4 regions of the Paenibacillus sp. FSL F4-0097 genome follow, and region 4 is predicted to be linked to each of the others. Evidence: predicted binding sites of a transcription regulator. Region 4 holds the regulator's gene; each other region holds the start of a gene.
The links. The regulator Rex, encoded in region 4, represses fermentation and respiration genes when NADH is low (regulators of the CRP and FNR family bind a similar motif). The targets are predictions, from matches to a motif close to TTGTGAAATATTTCACAA.
Positions count from the first base shown of each region.

Region 1: the regulator Rex is predicted to act here: its motif matches at 2,587-2,604, upstream of nadA (quinolinate synthase NadA).
Region 2: the regulator Rex is predicted to act here: its motif matches at 1,726-1,743, upstream of pflB (formate C-acetyltransferase).
Region 3: the regulator Rex is predicted to act here: its motif matches at 1,931-1,948, upstream of MHH86_RS11935 (DUF1641 domain-containing protein).

Region 1 is NZ_CP151965.1:72,245-76,474, forward strand. It holds gene hpt (hypoxanthine phosphoribosyltransferase) at 1-251, shown strand, start outside; gene ftsH (ATP-dependent zinc metalloprotease FtsH) at 361-2,415, shown strand; gene nadA (quinolinate synthase NadA) at 2,675-3,613, shown strand; gene nadB (L-aspartate oxidase) at 3,653-4,230, shown strand, end outside.
Region 2 is NZ_CP151965.1:4,876,147-4,880,376, reverse strand. It holds gene adhE (bifunctional acetaldehyde-CoA/alcohol dehydrogenase) at 1-1,581, shown strand, start outside; gene pflB (formate C-acetyltransferase) at 1,836-4,097, shown strand.
Region 3 is NZ_CP151965.1:2,688,506-2,692,735, forward strand. It holds gene MHH86_RS11920 (hypothetical protein) at 1-87, shown strand, start outside; gene MHH86_RS11925 (nitroreductase family protein) at 199-816, opposite strand; gene MHH86_RS11930 (DUF2785 domain-containing protein) at 1,062-1,880, shown strand; gene MHH86_RS11935 (DUF1641 domain-containing protein) at 2,081-2,524, shown strand; gene MHH86_RS11940 (NAD(P)/FAD-dependent oxidoreductase) at 2,565-3,743, shown strand; gene MHH86_RS11945 (SGNH/GDSL hydrolase family protein) at 3,908-4,230, shown strand, end outside.
Region 4 is NZ_CP151965.1:4,597,580-4,601,809, forward strand. It holds gene MHH86_RS20615 (DUF5590 domain-containing protein) at 1-251, opposite strand, end outside; gene MHH86_RS20620 (amidohydrolase) at 423-1,724, opposite strand; gene MHH86_RS20625 (redox-sensing transcriptional repressor Rex) at 1,711-2,364, opposite strand; gene dinG (ATP-dependent DNA helicase DinG) at 2,495-4,230, opposite strand, start outside.

The DNA of each region.
Region 1 (4,230 bases), 2.4 Mb from region 4:
TTGAAGATATTATTGACAGTGGTCTTACACTCAGCTATTTAATTGAGTTGCTCCGCAACCGGAATGCTGCTACTATCTCTGTGGTTACCTTGTTTGATAAACCATCAGGCCGCACTGTTAATCTTGAAGCCAGCTACACAGGCTTCGTGTTACCTGACGAATTTGTAGTAGGCTACGGATTGGATTATGCCGAGCGGTATCGGAACCTCCCATATGTTGGAGTACTGAAACCTGAGATTTATTCCAATTGAACTAAGGACTGCCTCGATCATACGGATCGGATACCCACAACTTCCTTTATTTGAGGTGTCCCAAGAGGCTATGGTACAATAACTTGAGTGTTGTGAGAGGAGGTAGGGGATGAATCGGTTCATCCGGAATTCTGGTTTTTATTTGATTTTATTTTTAGTCGTGGTGGGTATTGTCCAGTTTGTGAGCAATGGAAATGAAGCCGCCGATTTCCCTAGATACGACGAGTTACGGCAGGAGATCAAGAACAACAATGTGAAGGATTTGACGGTTCAGTTTGAGGGTAATGCCTTTCTGGTCACAGGCGAGTATAGAGAGCTGCCTGCCGATACTAAATCGAAAAGCTTCTCCACATATATTCCTCCTACAGATGCCGCTATCAATGAACTGATTCAAGCCAGTGATGTTAATGGGATTGAATTAACTCAGAAGAAAATGGAAGGTACCAGCATTTGGCTGACATTCCTTTCTTCAATTATCCCACTGGTAATTATGTTCATCTTGTTCTTCTTCCTGTTTAATCAGGCGCAAGGTGGCGGCGGTAAAGTCATGAATTTCGGCAAGAGCAAGGCTCGGTTATATAATGAAGAGAAGAAGAAAATCAGCTTTGAGGATGTTGCAGGGGCGGACGAAGAGAAGCAAGAGCTTGTCGAAGTCGTTGAGTTCCTGAAAGATCCACGCAAATTTGCAGCTGTCGGCGCACGTATTCCTAAGGGCGTATTGCTTGTAGGTCCTCCGGGAACAGGTAAAACATTGCTTGCCCGTGCGGTAGCAGGTGAAGCTGGCGTTCCTTTCTTTAGTATTTCCGGTTCTGACTTTGTGGAAATGTTCGTGGGTGTCGGTGCTTCTCGGGTACGTGATTTGTTCGAGAATGCTAAGAAGAATGCTCCATGTATTATCTTCATTGATGAAATTGATGCTGTGGGTCGTCAGCGTGGTGCCGGTCTTGGTGGCGGACATGACGAGCGTGAGCAGACGCTTAACCAATTGCTGGTTGAGATGGATGGATTCGGTGGTAACGAAGGCATTATTATTGTAGCGGCGACTAACCGCGCTGATATACTTGATCCGGCATTGCTTCGTCCAGGACGTTTTGACCGTCAAATTACGGTTGACCGTCCTGATGTGAAAGGCCGTGAAGCTGTACTTAAGGTGCACGCTCGTAACAAACCGCTTACGAAAGATGTAAGACTGGATGTTGTTGCTAAACGCACAACCGGATTCACAGGTGCTGATTTGGAGAATCTGCTGAATGAGGCAGCTTTGCTAGCTGCACGCCGTAACCGTAAAGATATTTCCATGATTGAAGTGGATGAAGCTATTGACCGTGTTATCGTAGGTACTGAGAAACGCAGCCGTGTGATCAGTGACCGCGAGAAACGTATTGTAGCTTATCATGAAGCAGGCCATACTATTGCTGGTTACTTCCTTGAGCACGCCGATATGGTGCATAAAGTTACTATTATCCCACGCGGACGTGCAGGCGGATACGTTATTATGCTTCCGAAGGAAGATCGGATGATCGTTACCAAGCAGGAGCTTTTAGATAAGGTTACTGGATTACTTGGTGGACGTGTTGCCGAAGAATTGTTTATTGGTGAGATCGGTACGGGTGCATACAGTGACTTCCAACAGGCTACGCGCATCGTGCGTGCCATGATTATGGAGTACGGTATGAGCGATAAGCTTGGACCTATGCAGTTCGGATCTTCTCAAGGTCAAGTATTCTTAGGTCGTGATATTGGGCATGAACAGAATTACAGTGACTCCATTGCTTATGAGATTGATCAGGAAATGCAGAACTTTATTACTTCGAGTTACGAACGTTGTAAAGATCTGTTGATCAAACACTCCAAAGAAATGCACTTGATTGCCAATACATTACTTGAGAAAGAAACACTTGAGCTTGATCAGATCACACAACTGATTGAACAAGGATTCCTTTCCGAGGATGGTAAACCAGAGGGTGGCGAAGGTGTTGCCCATGAAGTTGGCGAGCCTGTCATCGACAATATCGGTGATGTGCGAGTTCGCATTCAAGGCAAGCCTGAGGATGAACAGTCCACACTTCCTGACTTATCAAAGGATATCCCGAATAACCCTGATTCTGAGGGTAATGATGGTTCCGGTGATGACAACAAAGGTGGGGGCACTAGCCTTACCTAATTGGGTCCACCATTCATATGATGTAAATTTATCCGGAGAACGTAACTGTTCTCCGGATTTTTTATTTTAATTTTTAAGGGATTCTATGCCTTAAAGCCTGTCCAGTTACATTGACAGGGGCTGGAACGTTGTGTACATTAGTGATTAATATTACTTACTATTTATATCAGCATGTTCATTTTTTCACCATGATGGCGCATGCCATTTGATAACATCATGTCGGCGAAAAGCCGCGAGGATTTAAGGGGGAGAACAATCGGTGGAAGCTCTGGCGCTTGAGCGCAAGCAGGAACAGAATCGAGAACTTCGTATACGTCTTGAACAGCTTAAAAAGGAACGAAACGCAATCATTTTAGCTCATTATTATCAGCGTGATGAAATTCAGGAGGTTGCCGATTTCCGGGGCGACTCTTTTTTACTCGCTCAGAAGGCTGCAGAGACAGATGCGGAAGTTATTGTATTCTGCGGTGTTCATTTCATGGGGGAAAGTGCAAAAATTCTAGCCCCGAACAAAACCGTCCTAATTCCTGATGAACGTGCAGGCTGTCCAATGGCAGATATGGTCAATGTAGACGGTTTACGTAAGCTAAAAGCTCAACATCCAAATGCTAAAGTAGTCACTTATATCAACTCGTCCGCCGAGATTAAAGCAGAAACCGATATTTGTTGTACCTCTGCTAATGCTGTGAAAGTAATCGAATCCCTTGACGCCGAAGAGATTATTTGGGTCCCAGATAAGAATCTTGGTCAATATGTACAAGATCAGACGGGCAAGAAGCTGATTATCTGGGAAGGCTATTGCAACACTCACGACATGTTGACCGTCAAAGATGTAGTAGAGATGAGAGCAAAATATCCAGATGCGGAATTTGTAGTTCATCCAGAGTGCCGTCCTGAAGTAGTGGCCATGGGTGACTATGTAGGCAGCACTACATCAATTCTGGAGTATTGCCGGAAATCGGATCGTAAGCAATTTATCGTTGGAACGGAAGATGGTACCGGATATCAGCTTCGTAAGGATAGTCCAGATAAAGAATTCCATTTTGCTACCAAATTTCTTGTTTGTCCTAATATGAAAGTTAATAATCTAAAAAAACTGGTGAAATGCCTGGAGACGATGAAGCCACAAATCTATGTACCGCCTGCTGTCGCCGACAAAGCCAGAACATCCCTAGAGCGCATGCTACAAGTCCGGTAGCATGCGCTACTCTTTCGTTGAAACAGGTGAAAAGCGGTCATGATTCCACAATATTTGGTTGATTTTGATCTTCGGGATATTCCTACGGTAAAGACAGATTGTATTGTTATTGGTTCAGGGATTGCCGGATTATTCACGGCTATTAAAGCCAGTGAAGATCGGCGTGTCATAATGATCACAAAGAAATCAGTAATGGAAAGTAATACTCGCTATGCACAGGGGGGGATCGCAGCTGTTATAGCTGAGGATGATTCCCCTGCATACCACCGGCAGGATACCTTAATGGCCGGTGCAGGTCTTTGCTCCTCAACAGCTGTCGATGCACTTGTTAATGAAGGGCCGGAAGGCGTTCATGAGTTAATTCGCTTAGGAACCCTGTTTGATAAGGAAGATGGGGTACTGGCTTTGACTCAGGAAGGAGCGCACAGCCACCGCCGTATTTTGCATGCAAATGGGGATGCTACTGGTTATGAGATTGTTCGTGCATTGGCGGAACAGGTAGCGGAACATGAGAATATTGAGGTCTGGGATGATCATTATGCTATCGATCTCATCACTGAAGGTGGCGAATGTGTAGGCGCATTATTGCAGCGGCCCGGTGGTGGACGGTTGTTCCT
Region 2 (4,230 bases), 280 kb from region 4:
GAAAAATTGAGTCCTGTGCTTGCTTGCTACAAAGTTAAAAACGCAGATCAAGGTATCGAACGCGCAGCACAAGTTGTTGAATTTGGTGGTATGGGCCATAGTTCGGCTATCCACTCCAACAACGAAGAAGTAATCATGAAGTTCTCCAACCGTCTGCAAACAGGACGTATTCTCGTTAACTCGCCTTCCACTCATGGTGCGATCGGCGATATCTATAACACTAACATCCCTTCGTTGACGCTGGGCTGCGGATCTTATGGTCGTAACTCCGTGTCGCAAAACGTTACAGCAATCAATTTGATCAACGTGAAAAGGGTGAATCGTCGTACCGTGAATATGCAATGGTTTAAAGTACCTGACAAGATCTATTTCGAAAAAGGCGCTACTCAGTACCTGACCAAAATGCCTGATATCACACGTGTCGCAATTATCACTGACCCAATGATGGTTAAGCTTGGATATGTTGAGAGAGTTGAACATTACCTGCGTCAACGCCAAACTCCTGTAGCAATCGAAGTGTTCTCGGAAGTTGAACCAGATCCATCAACAACTACAGTTGAAAAAGGTACTGCAATGATGAACAGATTCCAACCGGACTGCATCATCGCACTTGGCGGTGGTTCCCCAATGGATGCTGCAAAAGGAATGTGGTTATTCTATGAACATCCAGACGCAGACTTTAATGGTCTGAAACAAAAATTCATGGATATCCGTAAACGGGTTTACAAATTCCCTAAACTTGGAAACAAAGCTAAGTTTGTAGCGATTCCAACTACTTCGGGTACAGGTTCGGAAGTAACATCTTTCGCAGTTATTACCGATAAAACAACTGAACAACACACTAAATATCCTTTGGCTGACTACGAGCTAACTCCAGACGTAGCTATCATTGATCCAGAGTTCGTATATAGCTTGCCAAAAACTGCTGTAGCTGATACAGGTATGGACGTATTGACACATGCCATCGAAGCTTATGTATCTGTTATGGCGAGTGACTACACGGATGGTCTGGCAATTAAAGCAATCCAATTGGTATTCCAATACCTTGAAAAATCGGCTCTTGAAGGCGACAGAGTTGCCCGTGAAAAAATGCATAACGCATCAACACTTGCTGGTATGGCCTTTGCTAATGCTTTCCTGGGTATTAACCACAGCTTGGCGCATAAATGGGGCGGTCAATATCACACTGCTCACGGTCGAACTAATGCGATCCTTATGCCACACGTTATTCGTTACAATGCTAAGAAACCTACGAAGTTCGCTTCGTTCCCTAAATATTCACACTTCGTAGCTGACGAGCGTTATGCAGAAATCGCCCGTATTCTGGGATTGCCAGCTCGCACAACTGAAGAAGGTGTAACTAGCCTGATCAATGCTATTCGCGACATGAACAAAAAACTGGGTATCGAAGAATCCTTCCAACAATTGGGCTTTGATCCTAAGGATTTTGAATCCCATGTAGATTACTTGGCTGACCGTGCATTTGAAGATCAATGTACAACTGCCAATCCTAAGCTGCCACTGGTATCTGAACTTGCAGATGTATATCGTAACGCTTTCTACGGAAGATTTGATAATTAATATTTGGTTAAGTAGATAATAGGATGGTTGTGGATTAGATATAAGTGACAAATATCACCGGAAAGGTGATATTTGTCACAGTCTATTTATAGAAAATAAACTAAAATGTTTATATAAACAACGGTCCCATATATGGAACAATGATTGTGAATTTTCGAACAACCATATTTTTCTTGGGATCACGAGACACGGGATCAACCTTCAAGCCCGCGATCTCTACAAATATAATATAAATATAGATGGAGGGATTTAGCATGTCGGTGATTGAAAAAGATGTACAAGAAGTGAAATCCGGTTGGAGAAGTTTTACAAAAGGTAAATGGTCCAGAAAAGTTGACGTTAACAACTTTATCGCAAGCAACATTAAGCCTTATGAAGGAAACGAAGAATTCCTCGTAGGACCTACTAGTAACACAACTGAACTGTGGAAGATTATTTCCCAATTGAGCAAGGAAGAAAGAGAAAGAGGCGGCGTATGGGATGTTTCCCTAGATACTGTCTCCACAATCACTTCACATGCTCCAGGCTACATTGACAAGGACAAGGAACAAATTGTAGGCGTACAGACTGATGCTCCTTTCAAACGTTCCATCCAGCCATTCGGCGGGATCAAGATGATGGTTGATGCTACGAAGGCTTACGGCTTCGAGCTTCCACAAAACATCGTTGACATGTTTACGAACATTCGCAAAACGCATAACCAAGGCGTATTTGATGCATATACACCAGACATGAGAGCTGTGCGTAAATCCGGCGTAATTACAGGTCTTCCTGATGCTTACGGCCGCGGACGCATCATCGGCGACTACCGCCGCATTGCTCTGTACGGTATTGATTTCCTCATTAAAGACAAAAAACAACAACAAACTGAGCTTGAAGTTGATTCCATGACTGAAGATATTATTCGTTTGCGTGAAGAGCTGTCCGAGCAAATTCGTGCACTTGGCGAATTGAAAGAAATGGCAGCCGCTCATGGTATGGATATTTCCAGACCAGCGACCAACTTCAAAGAAGCTACTCAATGGGTATACTTCGGGTATCTTGCAGCAGTTAAAGAGCAAAATGGTGCAGCGATGTCCCTAGGCCGTGTGTCCTCTTTCTTGGACATCTATGCAGAACGCGATATTGCTGAAGGTACTTTGACTGAAGAACAAGTACAAGAAATCGTCGATCATTTCGTAATGAAACTGCGTATCGTGAAATTCTTGCGTACACCTGACTATAATGATCTGTTCTCCGGTGACCCAACATGGGTAACTGAATCCATCGGTGGTATGGCTGAAGACGGAACAACTCGTGTTACCAAGAACAGCTTCCGTTTCTTGAACACCCTGTACAACTTGGGTCCAGCTCCGGAACCAAACTTAACTGTACTGTGGTCCGAAAAATTGCCTGAAGCCTTCAAAAAATATTGTGCTAAGGTTTCCATCGAAACTAGTGCAATTCAGTATGAAAATGACGATGTAATGCGTCCATACTGGGGTGAAGATTATGCGATTGCTTGCTGCGTATCTCCAATGCGCATCGGTAAACAAATGCAGTTCTTCGGCGCTCGTGCCAACCTGGCAAAAGCATTGCTGTATGCTATCAATGGTGGTATAGACGAAAAATCCGGAGCACAAGTTGGACCGGAATTCCCAGCGATCACTTCTGAATATCTGGATTATGACGAAGTAATGAAACGTTTCAAACCGATGATGGAGTGGTTGGCTAAAACTTATGTTAACACTTTGAACATCATTCACTATATGCATGACAAATATTCTTACGAACGTATCGAAATGGCGCTGCATGACCGTGACATTCTGCGTACGATGGCTTGTGGTATTGCTGGGCTGTCCGTTGCAGCTGACTCACTAAGCGCAATTAAATACGCCAAAGTAAAACCTATTCGTAACGAACAAGGTATTGCGATCGACTTCGAAACCGAAGGCGAATTCCCTTGCTACGGTAACAATGACGATGCTGTAGACAGCATCGCAGTAGAATTGGTTGAAACCTTCATGACTATGATCCGTAAAAACAAAACATATCGTGATTCTGTGCCAACTCAATCGGTACTGACCATTACTTCGAATGTAGTGTACGGTAAGAAGACAGGTACTACACCTGACGGACGTAAGAAAGGTGAACCTTTCGCACCGGGTGCTAACCCAATGCACGGACGTGACAAGAAAGGCGCCTTGGCTTCCCTGAACTCTGTAGCTAAACTGCCTTACTCCGATGCACAAGATGGTATCTCTAACACGTTCTCCATCGTACCTAAGGCACTTGGTAAAGACGAGGATTCCCGTAAGTCTAACCTGGTACACATGATGGATGGATACTTCCATAACAACGCTCAGCATTTGAATGTTAACGTATTTAACCGTGAACAGCTGATGGACGCTATGGAGCACCCAGAGAACTATCCACAATTGACTATTCGTGTATCCGGCTATGCAGTTAACTTCATCAAGCTGACTCGCGAACAACAAATGGATGTAATCAACCGTACATTCCACGGTTCGATGTAATTTGTTTCTGTCATGAAGATCTTTGAATTAGTACTACATTGAAATAATTGCAAGGAAGATACCGCCCTTGTCTCAAGGGCGGTAATATCTTGTTTGAGAATTGTTAAAATTTTAAATTTTATAGCCGCGATTT
Region 3 (4,230 bases), 1.9 Mb from region 4:
CTTAATATTTTGAAAGAAGCTTTGATTTGTGATGACTCCGAACGACGGGAACGAGCAGCGATTGCGATTTTACAATATGCGAAGTAGAGCACCTCTTCTATATCGGGCACACGGTTCATTATCTTCATGATGAGTTCCAATTAAAAAAACGTTCCACCCGTTACTTGCCTCGGATGGAACGTTTTGCTGTATCTATAATCAGATGAACTCAACGAATTCGTTGACTGGCTTACGGTAGCCGCGGGGTCTGATTTTATGTTTTTTGTCTTTGCCGATCGTGATCAGCATAACAGGTACCATATGATCCGGCAGATTCAAGGTGGATTGGATAACATCAGCATCGAAGCCGATCATCGGGCAGGTATCCCAGCCTTTATCTTTGGCGATCAGCATAAAGTGCATGGCCGAGAGAGAGGCATTACGTATTGCTTCATCTCTTTGAAAAGCATCCTTATCAATGTAAGCATTGTTAATCATCTCTATTTGCTCATCATATTCCTCTTGTGACATCGCTCCTAAAGCTTTAAGCCCGCCATAGATTTCTGGAGCCTGCTGATAAGCATGCTTATCTCCTAGCACTACAATAACTGCTGAAGCAGTATGGATTTTATATTGGCCGTAAGCCGCTTCGCGAATTTCTTCTTTTAAGCTCTCGTTAGATATCACTTTGTAATTTGTATGCTGTAGATTATAGGCCGATGGTGCCAATCTGGCGTAAGAGAACATTTCCTCTAATTCATTCTGAGGGATGGTGACCCCTTCCACAAAATTCATAGCGGATCTGCGGGACTGAATCAAGTCTGTAAAAGCGCTCATAAGTATTCCTCCGTTGTGTATGTATTCGGTTGTAAAATATAAACACCTGATATTTGTAAATGTACTAACTAAATGTTACTAACTCAAAATAACACAGCCTATAAAATTCGTCAATGATAAAATTTATTGAAGTTAATCTTGAATACCCTGTTGTCAAAAAATAGGACATAAATTAGGATATTGGGATATGTAAAAACACGGTGAATGAAAGGGTGGATAAATTGATTAATAGTAGAGAACGATTGATGATAGATTTACAAAGAATCGAAGAGAATGACTACGAGCTTAGAAGTGGACAGGACATAAAGGATTATGTGAAGTTGATGCTTGAGCATTTAGGAGATCCCGAGCCTGTGCTGCGTGATGAATTGATTTATTACACATTCTACAAATGGATTAATGAGAAACATTGGTTTAATGATGCGGAGCTTCGTGAACTGTTGTGGATACTCCTTGACGAGCAGCATCTGTTTTATCACATTGGGAACAAAGAAGATCAGACGGTGTATACAAGAACATTTTCTGTATTGGTTGTTGCTCTTATTCTCCAGCGGCATAGGGAAAAGGCTATATTGGATAGCTCTGAATTTACAAAGGTGAAGCAGGGTTTAATTCGTTATTATAAGGAAGAACGGGATTTAAGAGGTTATATGGAAAAAGAAGGCTGGGCACACGCAGCAGCCCATGGCGCAGACGCCTTGGATGAGCTGGTTTTATGCTCGGAGAGTGATGCCGAGGTGCGGGAAGAGGTTCTGACAGTTGTTCAAAAGATGCTTTATAACGATCAATACATATTCAGGGAGGAAGAAGATGAACGGATTGCTACTATTATAGTTACAATCATCGATCATCAATTACTTCCACAGCAGTCTATAACCGATTGGATTCTCAACTTGGCGCAATGTGGCAGTTGGCCTAGAAGCCACAGCCAGTACGTTACTCGAATAAATACAAAGAACTTCCTGCGTTCTCTTTATTTCAGGTTACTTCTAACAGAGAAGAATATGGACATTGTGGATGTTTTGTTGAAAACTGAGAAGAATTTGAATGAATTTGTACATTAATTCACTCAAACGGTTTTAATTAACACTGGTAATTTAAATAATTTATTATAATGTAATAAAAATCACAAAATTTTATGGAAATTCAAAAACTTTGTGACATTTATAACTTGATAAGTGCTATAATAGAAATATGGCGTTAAAAGTTCTTATGTTTTTCATTACTATTAAGCAGCAAAGCTTATTGCAGAGGAGATTTGGATATGTCAGAATCAATCACTCAAACACAACCTGAACAAGAATCACCAAAAGTAGCTGTTAGCAAGGAACAAATGGATGTTCTAGAGCAGCTCTTGAAACCAGAAGTTCAGGAATCATTAACAGTCTTGGTGGAACAGCTGCCAAAATTAACTGAGCTTGTTGGCGTGCTTACAAAGTCCTATGACTTTGTGCAAACTGTCGCAGCGGATGATGTCTTGAAAAGTGATACGGTAAGTGCAATTAAAGAACTTGCTGAACCTGTAGTGCATTCCGCGAAGAATATGGCAGCTACAGTGATCGAAGCAAAAGATCGTGCGAATGAAAGTAACGAAGTTATTGGTCTTTTTGGTCTTATGAAGTTGTTGAAAGATCCACAAGCACAAAAGCTTTTCCGTTTCGTAAATGCATACCTTCAAGTTGCTGGAGAACGCAGTAAGCAGGAATAATCATTTTCATATCTTATTCGTAAGGGACGGAGGAAACATCATGTCTAAACATATTGTCATTCTAGGAGCAGGTTATGGTGGTCTACTAAGCGCCTTAACCGTACGCAAGTATCTCAAAAAAGATGAAGCTAAAATTACTGTAGTTAATCAGTATCCTACCCACCAAATCATCACAGAATTGCATCGTCTTGCAGCAGGTAGTGTTGCAGAGGGGGCTGTTGCTATGCCTCTAACTAAGCTTTTCGCAGGTAAAGATATTGACCTGAAAATCGCGAAGGTTAATTCATTTTCTGTGGAGAACAAACAAATTGTTCTTTCTGATGGTGTGACACTAACTTATGACGCGCTTGTTGTAGGTCTTGGCAGCACTACAGCTTATTTTGGCATTCCAGGGCTTGAACAATACAGTATGGTATTGAAATCAGCTGCAGATGCTAACAAAATTCATCAACATATTGAGGATCGTATTCGTGAATATGCGAAATCGAAAAATGAAGCAGATGCAAACATCCTGATCGGTGGCGGCGGCTTAACAGGTGTTGAGCTTGTTGGTGAAATCGCGGATGTATTGCCTACACTTACTAAAAAGTATGGCGTTGATCCTAAAGAAATTAAGCTTATGCTCGTTGAAGCAGGTCCTAAAATCCTTCCAGTATTGCCAGATGCATTGATCGAACGTGCTGTAGCAAGCTTGGAAAAACGTGGTGTTCAATTCTTGACAGGTCTTCCTGTTACGAATGTAGAAGGCAATGCGATTGACTTGAAAGACGGTCAAAAAATTATTGCTAACACGTTTGTATGGACTGGTGGCGTACAAGGAAATCCACTCATCGGCGAATCCGGTCTTGAAGTTAACCGCGGTCGTGCAACGGTGAATGAGTTCTTGCAATCCACTTCCCACAAAGATGTATTCGTTGCTGGTGACAGCGCTGTGGTCTTTGCAGAAGATGGACGTCCATACCCTCCAACTGCTCAAATCGCTTGGCAAATGGGTGAATTGATCGGATACAATCTGTATGCCTTCTTGAAAAATAAATCGTTTGAAAGCTTTAGCCCAATCAACTCTGGTACGCTTGCTAGCTTAGGCCGTAAAGACGGTGTAGCCATCGTTGGTGCAAGTTCTACTCCGTTAAAAGGCTTGCCTGCAACTCTGATGAAGGAAGCAAGTAATATTCGTTACTTGTCCCACATTAAAGGATTGTTCAGCCTAGCTTACTAATATAGTTTAACCCTAAACCCTGCTCGAATCTGAGCGGGGTTTTTGTTATTGTTTTTTTAGTGAAATGTTTGCATTATTGATGTTTCGTAGTAGGCTGTATTCATTGTATTTGATATAATAGATTGGGTTATATTAACAGAGGTAGTTAGAGGAGGATTTCATTTATGTTATTCCAACAAAACGATGTCATTCTGTTTCAAGGTGACAGCATAACAGACTGGGGACGTAATCATGAAGACGCTTCATCGCTTGGAGTGGGTTATGCAATGATGGTCGCCGCTCGTCTGGGGTATTTATACCCAGAGAAGAATCTTACTTTTATTAACCGTGGCATTGGTGGCAACCGTATTGTTGATTTACAGGGGCGTTGGGATAAGGATTGCCTGGAGTTGAAGCCGACTTGGGTGTCCATTTATATTGGAATTAACGACACTTGGCGCCGTTTTGATTCTGGTGAAGAAACCACTCCCGAGCAGTTTGAAGCTTC
Region 4 (4,230 bases):
ACCCAGACCATAAGAGCAGTCCCGGCTTCATTTTTTCCTGTTAAAACCCAGTACACTGCATTTTCATCCCAAACCGATTTTTGTGCTTTGGTTACCTCTGTTAGACCCGCTCTGGTTTTGGCAACATCCTTGGCGATATCCCGCTCGTTCCATTGATCTTTCATAATATAGGCATAGAACTGGATAAGTCCAAACCCCAGGAGCAGAATCAGAACTGACCCCAGGAGGATCCATTTTTTCCTTTTCTTCAAGGTACAGCTCCCTTTCTAGTAATATATCTTTTTTGATTATATAACACACCCGCGTGTTTATCCAAAATTTCATAATTTTCTAGCTTTCCCAGCCTTAAAATGTACAAAAGGCCGCAACTTTTGCTAAAAGCAAAAAGTCGCAGCCTATTATTTATTCGTTATTCTCCAGACTTAACGCTTCAATAAACCTTCGAAGGCTTCTTGCGCTTTACGCCGGATAGCTTCCTCATCCAGGGTTAAGCATTGTCCATGCTTGATGACCTGTTTACCATTCACCCACACATGCTCAACATCCTTAGCGCTAGCAGAGTAAACTGCATGAGACAACAGATCTGTGTGTGGCAGCAAATGCGGCTGATCTATATCAATTGCAATGAAATCAGCTTTCATCCCAACAGCAAGTCTACCTACATTATTTAAAAAGATGGACTGGGCGCCATATTCTGTAGCCATACGTAGAGCTTCTGGAGCTGGAACAGCCGTTGGATCACCGCTGACACCCTTATGAATGAGAGCTGCAAGCCGCATCTCTTCAAACATATCCAAGTTATTGTTGCTTGCCGCGCCATCCGTGCCAAGAGACACCTTCACACCAGCTTTTAGAAGATCAGTAACCCGAGCCACTCCGCTAGCCAGCTTCAAATTACTGCCCGGATTATGAGAGACACCCACATTATGGCGAGCCAAGATCTCAATCTCTTCATCATTTAAATGAACACCATGTGCAACTATCGAGGGACGTGTGAACATTCCAAGCTTCTCTAAGTGAGCTACAGGACGCAACCCGTAATCCGCCACATTTTGTTCCACTTCACGTTTCGTTTCGGACATATGCGTATGCATCGGTAAATCCAGATCATGCGCTGCCTGCACGAACTTAACCAGGAAGTCCGGAGGGCAAGTATAAGGGGCGTGCGGCGAGATCATAGTAGTAATTCTACCGTCAGCCTTTCCATGCCAGTTACGGGCAAAAGAAATCGCTTCCGCAAGCTTGTGATTCTGTACATCCTCTGGACATAACCCAATCACACCACGCATCAATACGGAACGGATACCTGATAACTCAGCTACCTCAGCTACTCGGTCCATATGATCATACATATCGAGGAAGGTCGTAGTTCCACCCTTCAGCATTTCCAATACAGATAAGGAGGTTCCCCAGTATACATCATCACCGGTGAACTTTTCCTCCATCGGCCACATCTTCTCCTGAAGCCACACTTGTAGCGCTAAATCATCTCCATATCCACGCAGCAAAGACATCGCCGCATGACCATGTGTGTTTACAAGTCCAGGCATGAACAGCAGACGGCTGCCATCAACCACTTGCACTCCAGCTTCCATCTGAGGCTCTTCTTTTCCTATGTAAGTGATTAAATCATCTTCAATAGTCATATATCCACTCAGAACCGGCTCATCCGTTCCCGGAGTCAGAAAATACCCGCCCTTAATTATCGTTTTATTGTTGTTCATGTTCGCTTTCTTCCTTTCCATCCCGCAAGTAATACGCAAGACTTTGCAGATCAGTTGTAAAATCAGCTGCATGCACCCGGATATTCGGTGGTGTCTTCAGAATCACAGGGGCAAAGTTCAAAATTGCTTCAATCCCAGAAGAAATGAGAATATCTGCTACATTTTGAGCTTCTGAATCAGGTACGGTAATAATGGCAATGCGAATACCTTGCTCACGAATCGTGCTGCCTAGTTCATCCATTGGTTGCACAGTAAGGGAGTTGATCTTACGTCCAACCTTAGGAGCGTACGAATCAAATATAGCGGTGATTTTCATAGTATCTTTGAGATATGCATTGTAATTAGACAAGGCATGTCCGAGATTACCTGCTCCAACTAAAGCTACATTAAGCTGTTGATCCAGCTTCAGGATATGACGGATTTTCTCAATAAGATACGTTACATCATAGCCGATACCTTTTCTGCCGAAGTCACCAAAATACGCTAAATCCTTACGAATCTGTGCGGGATTAAGATCAAGCTTTTGTCCAAGTTCCTGAGAGGAAACTGTTAATATTTCGCGATTCTGGAGATCATTCAAAAAACGCAAATACACAGGTAGTCTGCGAACAACGGCTTCTGATATTTTATCCGATTTCATATTTTTCCTCCTAAAAATAGTAATGTTCTTGTGAAAATCCATATTCAAACGTATACCTCTCCTTATTAAGGGCGGTACTGTAACTTACCGCCCTTAAGGATAAGGAGGAGCTAAACTGAAGACGAGCATTTTAAGAAGCGCCGCCATCCTCTAGCCATTCCGCTATGCGGGGGACCATTTGATCAGTCAGCATATGCTCCATTTTGGGACCAGGCAATGAATAAAGGAAATACTTCCCGTAATGAGATTCAATAACCCTTGTATCATAAACAATAACTATTCCGCGATCCTGCGCCGTGCGAACCAGTCTTCCGAATCCCTGCTTAAAGCGAATAACCGCTTGAGGAACAGACAATTTCATGAACGGATTCTTCTTCTGAGCCTGCAATAACTCCGACTTCGCTTCCGCCAACGGGTGATTCGGCGGTTGAAACGGAAGTCTCACGATGGCCAGGCAAGTCAGTGCTTCACCTGGAATATCTACACCTTCCCAGAAGCTGCTCGTCCCCAGCAGAACGGATGCTGCACTGTCCTGAAAGCGGCGGATCAGCTTGCTCCGGCTGCCACCTTCCACGCCTTGACCAAGCACCGTAATCTCTTGTGAGGCCAAAGCCTCTTTAAGCGGATCATATACCTGACGCAGCATTTTATAAGAAGTAAACAGAACCAGCATCCGCCCACGTGTTGTTTTGGCAGCTTCTGCTAACGACTGTACGAGTGTATCGACAAATCGAGCATCGCCCACACTGCCCTTCACACTAGGAAAATCACGCGGTATAACTAGAAGCGCCTGCTCGCGATACTTAAAGGGAGAAGGAAGGAGTGAGGTCATTAGACGTCCCTCTTCCGCAGCTTCGTTAAGTCCGAGATTATCAATCATAAACTGAAAAGATTTATCTACAGACAGCGTCGCCGAGGTAAGCACGATGCTTTTTTTCTTATCGAAGAACAACTCTTTAAGCTGGCTGCTAACATCCACAGGGACGGCATACATCTGCAGTGATTTGCTGCGGTAATTTCCATTTGCCTCCAGCCAATATACTACATTATCGTCATTCAGCCCCATAAAGAATCTTACTTGCTCACGTATGGAAGCCAAATCCTTAAATAAACCGCTAATATCAGTAACAAGACTGTCTGCTGAGGATTGGCTTTCCTGGTCACGCATCTCATTAAGCATTTTATCACCCTTACGGATGATGTCGCTTAACGTCAGATTCATAGTGTTCTCAAGCGCAACTAATTCATCCCAATCCTTCGACTTACGGGCGGGAAGCAAACGCATAACCAGTTGTCCCGCTTCCCCTGCTGCTGCATCACTGCGTTCCGGCAAAAGGCTGAACAGCTTGTCGCTGAGTGCATCCCAGGTTTCTTTGACAGTAAGCAGATCCGGGTAGATCCGATCGATGACTCCGCTCCATTCTGAAGCCTCTTCACTGCCTGACGACTGTAAGATCTGGCGCAGAGCAGGAAGCTGTCCGTTTCGGCTATCTTTATACAGTCGCGATAACGTGTGTGCCACAGTGAAATGCTTCATATGCATGCCAAGATGTTTACCAGCCACATCTTCTAAATGATGTGCTTCATCAATTACAAGATGCTCGTAAGCTGGAAGCAGCTGGTGCCCAGCTTTAACATCTGCGAATAGCTTGGAGTGGTTCGTAATGACCACGTCAGCAATCCCAGCTTCATGCTTGGCCCTATGATAATAGCATTTGCGGAACCAAGGACAGGAACGTCCCAGACAGGAATCGGTATCGCTTGCCACCGTCTCCCAGAAATCACCGCCCCGGCCGCTTAAATTCAGCTCTTCATCATCCCCTGATTCACTTTGAGTGAGCCATACGATCATCTGAGCTGCAGTAA